Regions from separate parts of the Janthinobacterium sp. SUN176 genome, predicted to be linked through region 1. Evidence: predicted binding sites of a transcription regulator. Region 1 holds the regulator's gene; each other region holds the start of a gene.

Region 1 (4,136 bases):
GTACCGGTCAGGCGTGCTGGCATGATCTTGCCGTTTTCTTGGACGAAGTCTTTCAGCGTGTCGACGTCTTTGTAGTCGACTTGCTCAACGTGAGCTGCGGTGAAGCGGCAGAACTTCTTGCGTTTGAACAACGGGTTTTGCTGTTTGCGTTTTTCTTTAAGCTTGAGCTTATTTTTGTCGAACTTTTTACCGAATGCCATGTCAGGCTCCTGTATCTAAAATGCGCTAGTCAGAATTGACTGCACTAAAATCAATGATGTGAAACACCAAACTCTTGCTGTTGCGGCTCTTCCTTGCCAGGAAACCCGTGAACTGATACACACCGCCCAAGCTTGCCTGGCTGAACCGGCCTGAGATTTCGCCTGCGGCTAGCGCGGCAACATCAAACTCGGTCAAACGGGCAATTCCTGCTTCCATCTGCTGCGAACTGTGTTGCAATACTGCATTCACAATCGGCAACCCTGCCGGGGTATAGCGCAATATTTCGCGCTCGGCAATGATGGCGGTTACTTGTAGCTGGTTCAGCGCACGATCCTGGTCAAAAATTAAGCTGCTGCTGCGGCTGGAGCGGCTGCTGGTGCTTCGGTGCGGTGGCTTTTGGCCGCGTCTTCGCGTTGTACCGATTTCATCATCGGCGAAGGAGCTGTTTCAGCTTTCTTCATTTTAACGGTCAGGTGACGCAACACGGCATCATTGAATTTGAATGCTGTTTCCAACTCGACCAGGGTCTCGTTGTCGCATTCGATGTTCAGGCAGATGTAGTGTGCTTTAGGCAGCTTTTGGATCGAGTAAGCCATTTGACGGCGGCCCCAATCTTCCACGCGGTGAACCGAACCGCCGCGGGTGGTTACGCTGGCTTTGTAGCGTTCGATCATCGCGGGCACTTGCTCGCTTTGGTCCGGATGGACGATAAAGACTATTTCATAATGACGCATGCAAACTCCTTCAGGTCGGATTGATAATCGCCCACCCCGGCGTCAAGACGGGTGTGGGAAGGTCAGCCGAAGATTATAACCGCCTTTTGCAAACGTTTCAATCATTCCTTCCACATGGGCCCGAAAAGCCCGCGCGCCGCCGCGCTTTCCGTCCGTGGACAAGTATTTCTTGCGAAATTCGCCCAAAACACGGAAATCCCCTTGCATAGTGAACGATACTGTACAAAAATACAGACTGTTCATATAGACAGCATTTTAGTATGCACCCACTGCTCATGATCAAGCTGACAGCACGACAAGAACAAATCCTGAACCTGATCAAGGACGCGATTGAAAACACGGGCTTTCCTCCCACCCGTGCCGAAATCGCCAATGAACTGGGTTTCAAATCGGCCAATGCGGCCGAAGAGCATTTGCAGGCTCTGGCCCGCAAGGGCGCGATCGAGATTTCACCGGGCACATCGCGCGGCATCCGCCTGATCGGCGCCGCCGCCGAAGCGCTGCCATCGAAGGTGCCGGCAGCGCTGCTGATGTCGCTGCCGCTGATCGGCCGGGTAGCGGCCGGTTCGCCCATCCTGGCGCAGGAAAACCTGGAAGCGAGCTACAACGTCGATCCGGCCCTGTTTTCGGCCAAGCCTGACTTCCTGCTGAAGGTGCGCGGCTGGTCCATGCGCGACGCCGGCATCATGGATGGCGATTTGTTGGCCGTCAAGAAAGTCGACAGCGCCAAGAATGGCCAGATCGTCGTGGCCCGCATCGGCGACGAAGTCACCGTCAAGCGCTACAAGAAGACGGGTTCCGTCATCGAATTGCTGCCGGAAAACCCGGACTTCAAGGTGATTACCGTGTCGCCGGAAGATGAGTTTGCATTGGAAGGTTTGGCCGTCGGACTCATGCGCAGCTGGCATTAAGAGGGAAAGCGCTTGCAGCATACCTGCGAGCGCTTAATTCCCATCCTATTGAGCACATCGGCAAGACTGCCTTATTTGCTTGGCAAAGGACTGGTCACCCATTGCGGCGTGTTCGCGGTACGTGAGCGATTCAGTTCACTCATTTCATTTTCTGTCTGAATTTTTTTATTCTCCGCCAAGAGATACGCCTCTGTTTTGGAGTGCCACTCATCGCGCTGCGCCAAGATATTTTTTGCCAGCTCACGCCCTTCGGCACTCACCCTCGCATAGGCTGTATCCATGCGCAGCTTGGCCTTTTCAAATTCCTGCTCATTCATCAACGATTCAATATCAGAAGGAATGGCTTTGCCAGGCGGCAAAGAAGCATTCAAATTACTGACGAAGCTGTTATAGCACGCCATCCAGGCATCGACACTATCGGCCACATCTCTGATTTGACGCTTGGTTTGGGAGAATGCAGGAATCACCGGGGTAACGCACTTGACCTTACTCAAGGCAACATCCTCGCCGGCATATGAGTTGACATAGTAATCAATGTCACCTTTTCGCGCGACACGGTTAGCCATAAGGGCAAGCGCGGCTTCGGCATTCTTGTTGCCCGCCTTGGAGGCCTGCCCAAACCATTGTCCGGCTTGCGCGGCATCGACAGCCACTCCCTCACCATACAAATACATCTCGCCCAAATGAAATTGAGCCTCGGCATTCCCGGCCTGAGCCAACTTCTTGTACAAATCCAAGGCTTGCGGGTAAGCCTTGGATTGCAGGAATTTATTCGCATCCGTCAGATCATCAGCATAGACAGCGCAAGAAAACAATAAAAAAACACTAAATACAATTTTTTTCATTCCCACTCTCCGATTGAGAAAAAGACACATATGCTTTAATTACACTTAAATGTAATCTTTTTCTCAAAAAAGTGAAACCTTATTCTTCTTCCAACGCGTGCTTGAAGTCTTCCAGCAGATCCACCTCATCCTCGATACCCACCGACACACGGATCAGCGACTCGGCGATGCCCATGCTGGCGCGCCGCTCGGCACCCATCTCGTAGAAAATCGTGTGGGCGACGGGAATGACGAGGGTGCGCGTATCGCCGAGGTTGCTGGCGGGAATGGCAAGATTAAGACGATTGAGGAAATCGAAGCAGTCGATGCCATCCTTCAATTCAAAGCTGAACAGCGAACCATAGCTGCGGAACAAGTCCGTCGCCAGCGCGTGCTGCGGGTGCGACGCCAGGCCCGGGTAATGCACGGCCGCCACTCTCGGGTCGGCGGCCAGCATGGTCGCCAGCGCCAGCGCGTTCGAACAGGTACGGTCCATGCGCAAGGCCATGGTTTCCGCCCCGACGGCGATATGGTGCGCCGCTTCCGGCCCCAGAGAGGCGCCGAAATCGCGCAAGGCCTTGGCGCGGATTTGCGCGATGCCCCACTGTGCGGGCGCCGCCTTCTTGTAATTCTCGAAAATGTTCGGATACTGCGTCCAGTTGAACACGCCCGTATCCGTCAAGCTGCCGCCCAGCGCATTGCCGTGGCCGCCGATGGATTTCGTCAAGGCATTGACCACCAGGCCCGCGCCCACGGCTTTCGGACGGAACAGGTATGGCGTCGTCATCGTATTGTCGACGATGTACAGGATGCCCTTCTCGCGGCACAAGTCACCGATCTTCTTCAGGTCGGCGATCTGCGTGCGCGGATTGGCAATAGTTTCCACAAAAATAATCCGCGTGGCCGGCGTGATGGCGGCCGCCACATTGGCCACGTCGGTGGCGTCGACGAACGACACGGCGATGCCCTGCCCCGTCACCGTTTGCCACAGGCTGTTGGTGTTGCCAAACAAAAAGGCCGACGATACGACATGGTCGCCCGCGCGCAGCAAGGATTGCACCACGGCACCGATGGCGCCCATGCCGGTGGCGAAGCACAGGGTCGCCACGCCGTCTTCCATCTTGTTGACCTTGTCTTCCAGCGCGGAAACGGTCGGGTTGCCCTGGCGGCCATAGCGGAAACCCGGCTCCTTGCCCTGGAACACGGAAGCGAGCTGGCGCGCATCGGCGTAACCAAAGGCAACGGAAGTGTGCACGGGCTTGTGCAGGGAGCCATGTTCGATGCCCTTGCGGCGGTCGTTATGCAGGATGGTGGTGGTAAAGCCGTAGTTTTTTTTATCGTTCATGATCGCAGAGAAAAAAATGCCCGGCATCGGCCGGGCAGCTTACTTATGCTTCTGTTGTCGCCAGGTTCAGGTTCAGCTGGGAACGCGGCGTATCTTCGGGCGCTGCCGCCTTCGGATGGTG
Region 2 (4,136 bases), 1.1 Mb from region 1:
GCGGCGGCAAAACTGTTCGAACGATTCGTCCGTGAACTGCGCCCCGGCGCCAGCGGCGCTGGCCAGTTCCTGGGCATAGGCCGCCTGGGCCGGATTGAAATCATTGCCATACCAGCGCGTGGCGGACGCCGCAGCATGGAAGTTGGCACTGACGCCCTGGCCGAAGCCCAGTTCGCAAGCCGTGCCATTGACAGGCAGGACCAGGCCGGCGGCCAGCAGGGGCAGGCGCAGGCGCAGGGGATTCAATTCTTCGTAATAGCCATAGGTATAGGCGACCTCGGCCATATAGCCGGCATTCCAGTTGCTCATTGCGCTTCCTGTCTCGATCAGTGGCGGTGCACGCAGCGCACCGGGTTCGAGCGCCAGAATACCCGATATCGCGGGCGCCCAGTAGCGCGAACAGAGGGCATTTGAAAGCGCAGTTCACGGCCGCGCGGCGCGGCGGCCGGGTCATGGCCAGGGCGCAAAGCAGACGGCAGGAGCGGCAAAGCGACCTTGTCTGGCGGCATACGGGAGCGCCAGTGCACGCACGACGGCCTTAGTCCTCGTCGGGCTCGAGTCCCTTCAACGCCACCTGCACAGCGCGCTGGGAAAAGCCGCGCTGCATCAGGAAGCGCATCTGCTTGTTGCGCTGCTCGGCATCCTGCGCCACTGCACCAAATTTGCGGCGCCACACTTCGCAGGCGCGCGCCACTTCCCCTTCGGCCAGGCCCGCCTTGAGTTCCTGCAGCGCTTCGCCCCCAATGCCATGGCTTTGCAATTCCGCCATGATGCGGCTATTGCCGAAACGGGCCGAGCGGCGGTGGATCAGCGACTCGGAAAAACGCTCCTGCGACAGCCAGTTGGCTTGCTCCAGGCTGTCGAGCAAGGCTTCCACATCGTCGCTCTCCTGCGCATGGCGCTGCAGCTTGCGCCGCAATTCCATGCGGCTGTGTTCGCGCATCGACAGAAAGCGTAGCGCCCTGCCCTTCAGGCTCAGTTGTACCGCTGCCATACCCGTATCCCATCTTTACCACACCGGACTGAAAACACAATTGCCGCCAGGCGCACAGGCGCAGGGCGGCAATCATTGTAGAACTTTTTTGTGCGGCAAGCTGCCGCCGGCGAGCCAGGCGGGCCCCGCCACTGTCGCTTACTCCGCGGCCTTGGCTTCCGCAGCCTTGGCAGCCTTGTCGGCAGCTTTATCCGCTTTTTCCGGCTTTTCAGCAGCCAGCGGCGGCAGTTCGCGCACGCCCAGCGAAGCGCGGACCTTGTTTTCGATCTCGCGGGCCAGCGCCGGACGCTCTTGCAGGAAGGCGCGGGCGTTGTCCTTGCCCTGGCCGATGCGTTCGCCGTTGTAGCTGTACCACGAACCGGATTTTTCCACGATCTTGGCATCCGAACCCAGATCCAGGATTTCGCCTTCGCGCGAGGTGCCGGCGCCGTACAGGATGTCGAAGTGCGCTTCCTTGAACGGTGGCGCGATCTTGTTCTTGACGACCTTGACCTTGGTTTCGTTGCCGATCACTTCATCGCCGGACTTGATCGAGCCGGTGCGGCGGATATCCAGGCGCACGGAGGCGTAGAATTTCAGCGCATTGCCGCCGGTGGTCGTTTCCGGGCTGCCGAACATCACGCCGATCTTCATGCGGATCTGGTTGATGAAGATGACCAGGGTATTCGTGCGGTTGATGGAGCCGGTCAGCTTGCGCAGGGCTTGCGACATCAAACGGGCTTGCAAGCCCGGCAGGGAATCGCCCATGTCGCCTTCGATCTCGGCGCGTGGCGTCAGTGCGGCCACGGAGTCGATGACGACGAGGTCGACGCTGCCCGAACGCACGAGGGCGTCGCAGATTTCCAGCGCCTGCTCGCCCGTATCCGGTTGCGAGATCAGCAGTTCATGCAGGTTCACGCCCAGCTTTTGCGCGTAACCGACGTCGAGCGCGTGCTCGGCATCGATAAAGGCGCAGGTGCCGCCCAGTTTTTGCATTTCAGCAATGGTTTGCAGGGTCAGGGTGGTTTTACCCGACGATTCAGGACCGTAGATCTCCACCACGCGGCCGCGCGGCAAGCCGCCCACGCCCAGCGCGATATCGAGGCCGAGCGAACCGGTCGACACGACTTGCACTTCTTCGATCGGTGCGCTGGCATCCATGCGCATGACCGAACCTTTGCCAAACTGCTTCTCGATCTGCGCCAGTGCGGCGGCGAGCGCCTTGGCTTTTTCCGATGCGGGTACTACAGCTTTTTTATCGTCCATATGTTCTTTCAGCCGTTCTACAGTCGACGATTCACATGAATCGGTCGGCCTGCGATAGCGCCAGTGGGTTAAATTCTTTACACAGACAGTACTGTATAAAAAAACAGTGATCAATGCAAGCGGAACGTGGATTTGTTTTGAAACAGATCAATACAACCCTGTTTTTCACAAAAATTCGCCACCTTGCGGAAAATGAAACACAATACAAGCTTCTACCGTCGCAAGCATAGGAAGTGCACCATGCGTATTTTACTTGCCGAAGATGACAGCGTGCTGGCCGATGGCCTGACCCGCTCGCTGCGCCAGTCCGGTTATGCGATCGACTACGTCAAGACCGGGCAAGAGGCCGATACGGCCCTGTCCACCCAGGAATTCGACTTGCTGATCCTCGACCTGGGCTTGCCCAAGATGTCCGGGCTGGAAGTGCTGCGCCGCCTGCGCGCGCGCGCCTCGCTGCTGCCCGTGCTGATCCTGACGGCCGCCGATTCCATCGAGCAACGCGTGAATGGCCTCGACCTCGGTGCCGACGATTATATGGCCAAGCCGTTCGCCTTGTCGGAACTGGAGGCAAGAGTGCGCGCCCTGACGCGCCGCGGCGCCGGCGGCGGCGCCACCATCATCAAGCACGGCCCCCTCAGCTACGACCAGGTGGGGCGCAGCGCCTACATCAACGACCAGATGCTCGACCTGTCGGCGCGCGAACTGGGCTTGCTGGAAATCCTGCTGGGCCGCACGGGCCGCCTCGTTTCAAAAGAGCAACTGGTCGACCACCTGTGCGAATGGGGCGAAGAAGTGTCGAACAACGCCATCGAAGTGTATGTCCACCGCTTGCGCAAGAAGATCGAAGTGGGCGGCGTGCGCATCGCCACCGTGCGCGGCCTCGGCTATTGCCTGGAAAAATACTCGGAAGCGGCGCGCCTGAACGCCGAAGCGGGCGAGTCGGCAAGCCCGGCCAGCGGACCCGCCAGCAAGTGAAGGCGCGCGAGGCGCCAGCGGACGAGGCGGACGACGACGACTGGTTCGAGCCGCCCACCACGGAGCAGGATGACACCATCGAGCATTCGCTGTTCGGCGAAATCCTCGACTGGATGCTGGCGCCCTTGCTGCTGCTGTGGCCGATGAGCATCGCCATCACCTATCTGGTGGCCAAGAGCATCGCCAATCAACCGTTCGACCATGCGCTGGAAGACAGCGTGACGGTGCTGACGCAACAGGTCAAGCAAGCCGATGGCGCGATGCTGCGCCACGTGCCGGACAAAAACGGCAAGGGCCGCGACTTCCTGCGCGGCGACGATGTCGACACCCTGTATTACCTGGTGGTGGGCCCGCGCGGCGAATACCTGAACGGCGACCGCGATCTGCCGCCGCCGCAAGACCCCGACAAATACCGCAGCGGCATGGTGCTGTTTCGCAACGACACCATCCACGGCACGCCCGTGCGTGTGGCGTTCAGCTATCTCGACATTCCTTCCGGCAACGACGATGAACCCAGCCGCGCGCTGGTGCAAGTGGCGGAAACCCTGGAAAAGCGCGCCCAGCTGGCCAATGAAATCATCAAGGGCGTGATTTTGCCGCAGTTCATCATCCTGCCCGTGATCCTGGCCCTGGTCTGGTTTGCCCTGGCGCGCGGCCTGTCGCCGCTGGCGCAATTGCAGGAACGCATACGCGCCCGCCCGCCCGACGATCTATCGCCCATCGAATCGGGCCAGGTGCCCGAAGAAATCACGCCGCTGGTCGGTTCGCTCAACGAGATGCTGGCGCGGCTGTCGCTGTCGATCGACATGCAGAAGCGCTTCATCGCCGATGCCGCGCACCAGATGAAAACGCCGCTGGCCGGCATGCGCATGCAATCGGAGCTGGCCCTGCGCCAGACCGACCACGACGAAATCCACCGCTC
Region 3 (4,136 bases), 140 kb from region 1:
CCAAACATGGGGCCGATACCGCCCATCTGGAACATCAGCCATTGGATCGTTTCATAGCGCAGGCCCGCGTCCTGCGGGATGAACTTGCCCGTCTTTTCAGCCAGGTACAGCAGGATGGCGCCCGACTCGAACAGGGCCAGCGGCTTGCCATCGGGACCGTCCGGGTCGAGGATGGCGGGAATCTTGTTGTTCGGATTGAGGGACAGGAAGGCAGGCGACAGCTGGTCGTTTTGCTCGAAGCTGACCAGGTGCGGCTCGTACGCCAGGCCCAGCTCTTCCAGCAGGATCGAGACCTTGATGCCGTTCGGCGTCGGCAGCGAGTACAGCTGCAAGCGCTCGGGATGCCGGGCAGGCCATTTTTGGGTGATGGGGAAGTCGGAGAGTTGGGACATGGAAATCCTTTTGAGGTGTATGACGTGGCACAAGCAGGCAAGTATAGCCAAGCATGACAGTTTCAGCAGGACAACACATTCAGCCAAACAAGCCATGCAAAAACCAGCGCGGCGCGGCATCTTCTCCGCTGCCGGCGATGCGTTCGCGGTAGACCCAGTAATGGGCGTGATCGAGTCCTTCGGCAATGAAATAATCGCGCGCCTGCGACTGCCCCCACCAGCCCGCCTCAATGCGTTCGGCGACAGACACCATTTTCAACGGCGAGCCATAAAACGGCCGGTGTTCGCGCATCAGGAGGGCGATGGGCTGGGCCAGCAGCCAGCCGGGACGGGGCATGCCGGACAAGCCGGGCGGCAAGTCCGGCTGCGCGTTTTGTGCGCCTGGCCTGGCCGGCAGCGGCAGCCACTGGTTGGCCGCCTCGGGGCGGTAATCGGCGCGCGGCGCGGCCTGCAAGACATTCTCGGCGCCCAGGCGCGCCACCAGCAATTCCAGCAAGCGCTGGCGCTCCTGCGGCGTGCCGCCCGGCTCGGGAAACAGGGTGTCGCTGGGCGGCGCCATCGGCTGCACCTGCAGCGCTTCCAGGGTGAGGCCGATCACTGGCGCGTCCAGCACCAGCTGCGCCAGGCGCTCCTTGAGCAAGCGCAATAAATGCTCGTCGCGCCAGACGGCCTCGCCCAGGGCCAGGTCGATGACGGTGGGCGGGCGCGCCACCCTGCCCCGCTCGTGCGCCAGCAGCAATTGGATGCGTTCGACGGCGAATTGCCGCGCGCACAGCCAGCCCGTCATTTGCTGCAGCAGGCGGCGCGCGCCGAACAGCAGCGCTTCCGCGTGCTCCACGCGGTCGAACAGTTCCAGGCTGGCGCAAAACGTGGGCGGCGCTTCGAGCCACAGGTACAGTTCCGTGCCGTGGCCATGCGCATCGTCGAGCATGTCGAGCAAGGCCCCGCCGCAACGGCGCTGCAAACCGGGCCGCGGCAAGTGGCGCAACTGCCCCAGGGTGCGGCAGCCGATGCCGTCCAGCCATTCCAGCCAGGGGCGCGCGGGCGGCAGCAAGGCGCATGGCAGGCCGTCGAGGCGGCGCACCAGGCTCTCCATGCCCAGCACGCGGCCCCGGCGCGTCCCGGCGCGCGCCAGCAGCCAGGCGCCGCGCGCCGTGGGGGCGCACGACAGCTGGGCCGTGTAGCCCAGCGCGCGCAAGCTGGCCGCAATCTGCCGGCACAGGGCGCGCACGCCGCCGAACAGGCGCAGGCTGGCGCCCGCGTCGACGAGCAGGGTCGCTTCCTCGCCCTGCGCCACCAGCGGCGAATATTGCAGCAGCGCCAGCGCCACCGCTTGCAGCGCCTGCGCCTCCAGTGCGGGAGAGCGCTCGTGCAGGCGCGCCTGCGGCGCCAGCATCAGCGCGCCCGCGCGGCGCATGCCCGGCCGGATGCCGGCCGCCCGCGCCAGCGGCGACACGGCCATCACTTGCTCCTGCTCCAGCACGACGCCGAGAAGGTCAGACGACCAGCGCGGGCAAAACACTTCGAGCGGGAGCCGGGGCAGGTACAGGCCGATCCAGAGTCGCATGGCGTAGCAGTAATGAAGGAGGTTGCAGGGGCAGGAACAGGGGCGCGTCGCGCTGCGGTCCCCGGCGCTTGATGAAGCCGATCTCGATGCCGCCGGCGGCCGGGCGCACGGACAGGCGCAGCGGCGCCGGCGACGCATCCTGCGCGCCGTGCAAGGGGCGCAGCATGCAGAACAGGGTGTTGCCGGATTGCGCGGCCAGGTGCAGGCGGCGCAGGCTGTCGGCGCGCACGTGCGGCTGCCAGAACAGCAAGGCGCCGCACGTGCCGCTACGCAAGATGTTTTCTGCCGCCCACAGGGCATCCTTGCTGCCGGCACTCTTGAGCCACAGCAGTTGCGACGGCGCCAGCCCCTGCGCAGCCAAGGCCAGCGCCTGCGGCGGGTGGGGCGGCTGCAGCAGCACGATGGGCAAGCCCGGCAGCTGCGCCAGCGCGGGCGCCAGCAGCCGCACTTCGCCGCTGCCCGGCTGCTGCACCAGCAGATCGATGAGGCTGCCGCAGGGCCAGCCGCCGCCGGGCAGCTGCGCGGACAGGGCGGCAAAGCCCGTGTCCAGGCAGCGCGTGGCGCCCTGCCCCAGCTGCGATGCGCGCCACAGGGACGGGTGCAAGGCTTCCGGCGAGGCCATCAATTGGGAATGTTGCATAATTGAATATGAAGATGAATACTGTATGCATATACAGTACTATCCAGTCCCCCTTTTGGCAAGGCCTATCTGCGCATCCCCATCCGGAGGCCGTTCCGCGACGTCCGAAAAACACCGTTTTTCACATCGATTGCTGTACCATAAGCACTCTCCTTACCGCTCGGCAATGCACCGGGCGGCTTCCTCCGTCCATAAGGAAACGCATTTGACCACCATCCAACTCATCAGCGCCATCGTCTTCGGCCTCGCGCTCATCCACACCTTCGCCGCCAAGTCGTTTGAAACATTATCGCGGCGCCATCCCCGCCATGCGGGCTTGCTGCATTTGCTGGGCGAAGTGGAAGTCGTGTTCGGCTTCTGGGCCTTCATCTTGATCATCATCATGGCCTTTGTCTCGGGCGGCGATGCCGCCATCGAGTATGCCGAGTCGCGCCATTACACGGAGCCGCTGTTCGTCTTTGTCGTCATGGTCGTGGCCGCTTCGCGCCCCGTGCTCGACGCCGTGCAGCGCCTGTTGAAGGGCGTGGCGCGCGTGATGCCGCTGCGCACGGAACTGGCCCTCGTCTGGCTGGGCCTGGCGCTCGTGCCCCTGACGGGCTCCCTGATCACGGAACCGGCCGCCATGACCCTGGCCGCGCTGATGCTGGCGCCGCAAATCTTCCGCCCGGGCATCCCTGAATGGCTGAAATACGGCGCGCTGGGTGTGCTCTTCGTCAACGTTTCCATCGGCGGCACCCTCACCTCGTACGCGGCGCCGCCCGTGCTGATGGTGGCCACCACGTGGAACTGGGACAGCGCCTACATGGCCACCCATTTCGGCTGGAAGGCCGCCATCGCTGTGCTGGTCAACGCCACGGGCGTGAGCATCTTGCTGCGCAAATATCTGCACAGCAACACCTCCGACATCAAGCCGAAGGCCGGTGAAGTGGAAGCGCCGAAAGTGCCGCTGGCCGTCAGCCTGGTGCACATGATCGTGCTGGCCGGCGTCGTCACCCTGGCGCACCATCCCGTGCTGTTCATCGGCCTGTTCCTGTTCTTCCTCGGCTTCGTGCAGGCGTATGAGCGTTATCAAAGCCCGCTGATCCTCAAGGAAGGCTTGCTGGTCGGCTTCTTCCTGGGCGGCCTGGTGGTGCTGGGCGGCATGCAGCAATGGTGGCTGCAGCCCATCGTTTCCAGCCTGAAACCGCTGGCCCTGTTCTTCGGCGCCCTGGGCTTGACGGCGATTACCGACAATGCGGCCCTCACCTACCTCGGTTCGCTGATCGTCGGCATGACGGACGAAGCGAAGTACATGCTGATGGCCGGCGCCGTGGCCGGTGGCGGCCTGACCGTCATCGCCAATGCGCCGAACCCGGCCGGCGTGGCCCTGCTGCGCCGCGGCTTCAAGGATGAATCGATCGGCGCCGTCGGCCTGCTGGCGGGCGCCCTGCTGCCGACGGCCGTGGCGGGCCTGGCCTTCCTGGCCCTGTAAGACACTACACGGGGCGGCTGCCGGCCGCCCCCACTCCCCTCACCTTCCCCTCAGTTACCTTCCTCA

The links. The regulator LexA, encoded in region 1, represses DNA repair genes until DNA is damaged. The targets are predictions, from matches to a motif close to ACTGTATNNNNATACAGT.
Region 2: the regulator LexA is predicted to act here: its motif matches at 2,330-2,347, upstream of recA (recombinase RecA).
Region 3: the regulator LexA is predicted to act here: its motif matches at 2,620-2,637, upstream of imuA (translesion DNA synthesis-associated protein ImuA).

What each region holds. Positions count from the first base shown of each region.
Region 1 covers NZ_JAPWIA010000001.1:2,961,891-2,966,026, forward strand. The annotation lists gene rpsR (30S ribosomal protein S18) at 1-200, opposite strand, end outside; gene priB (primosomal replication protein N) at 226-525, opposite strand; gene rpsF (30S ribosomal protein S6) at 546-935, opposite strand; gene lexA (transcriptional repressor LexA) at 1,211-1,846, shown strand; gene O3299_RS13400 (tetratricopeptide repeat protein) at 1,918-2,691, opposite strand; gene O3299_RS13405 (cystathionine gamma-synthase family protein) at 2,771-4,015, opposite strand; gene purF (amidophosphoribosyltransferase) at 4,059-4,136, opposite strand, start outside.
Region 2 covers NZ_JAPWIA010000001.1:4,012,247-4,016,382, forward strand. The annotation lists gene O3299_RS18130 (class I SAM-dependent methyltransferase) at 1-309, opposite strand, end outside; gene recX (recombination regulator RecX) at 539-994, opposite strand; gene recA (recombinase RecA) at 1,133-2,239, opposite strand; gene O3299_RS18145 (response regulator transcription factor) at 2,480-3,214, shown strand; gene O3299_RS18150 (sensor histidine kinase) at 3,211-4,136, shown strand, end outside.
Region 3 covers NZ_JAPWIA010000001.1:3,097,005-3,101,140, forward strand. The annotation lists gene O3299_RS13955 (glutathione S-transferase N-terminal domain-containing protein) at 1-392, opposite strand, end outside; gene O3299_RS13960 (DNA polymerase Y family protein) at 472-1,959, opposite strand; gene imuA (translesion DNA synthesis-associated protein ImuA) at 1,889-2,599, opposite strand; gene O3299_RS13970 (putative Na+/H+ antiporter) at 2,805-4,070, shown strand; gene O3299_RS13975 (GNAT family N-acetyltransferase) at 4,121-4,136, opposite strand, start outside.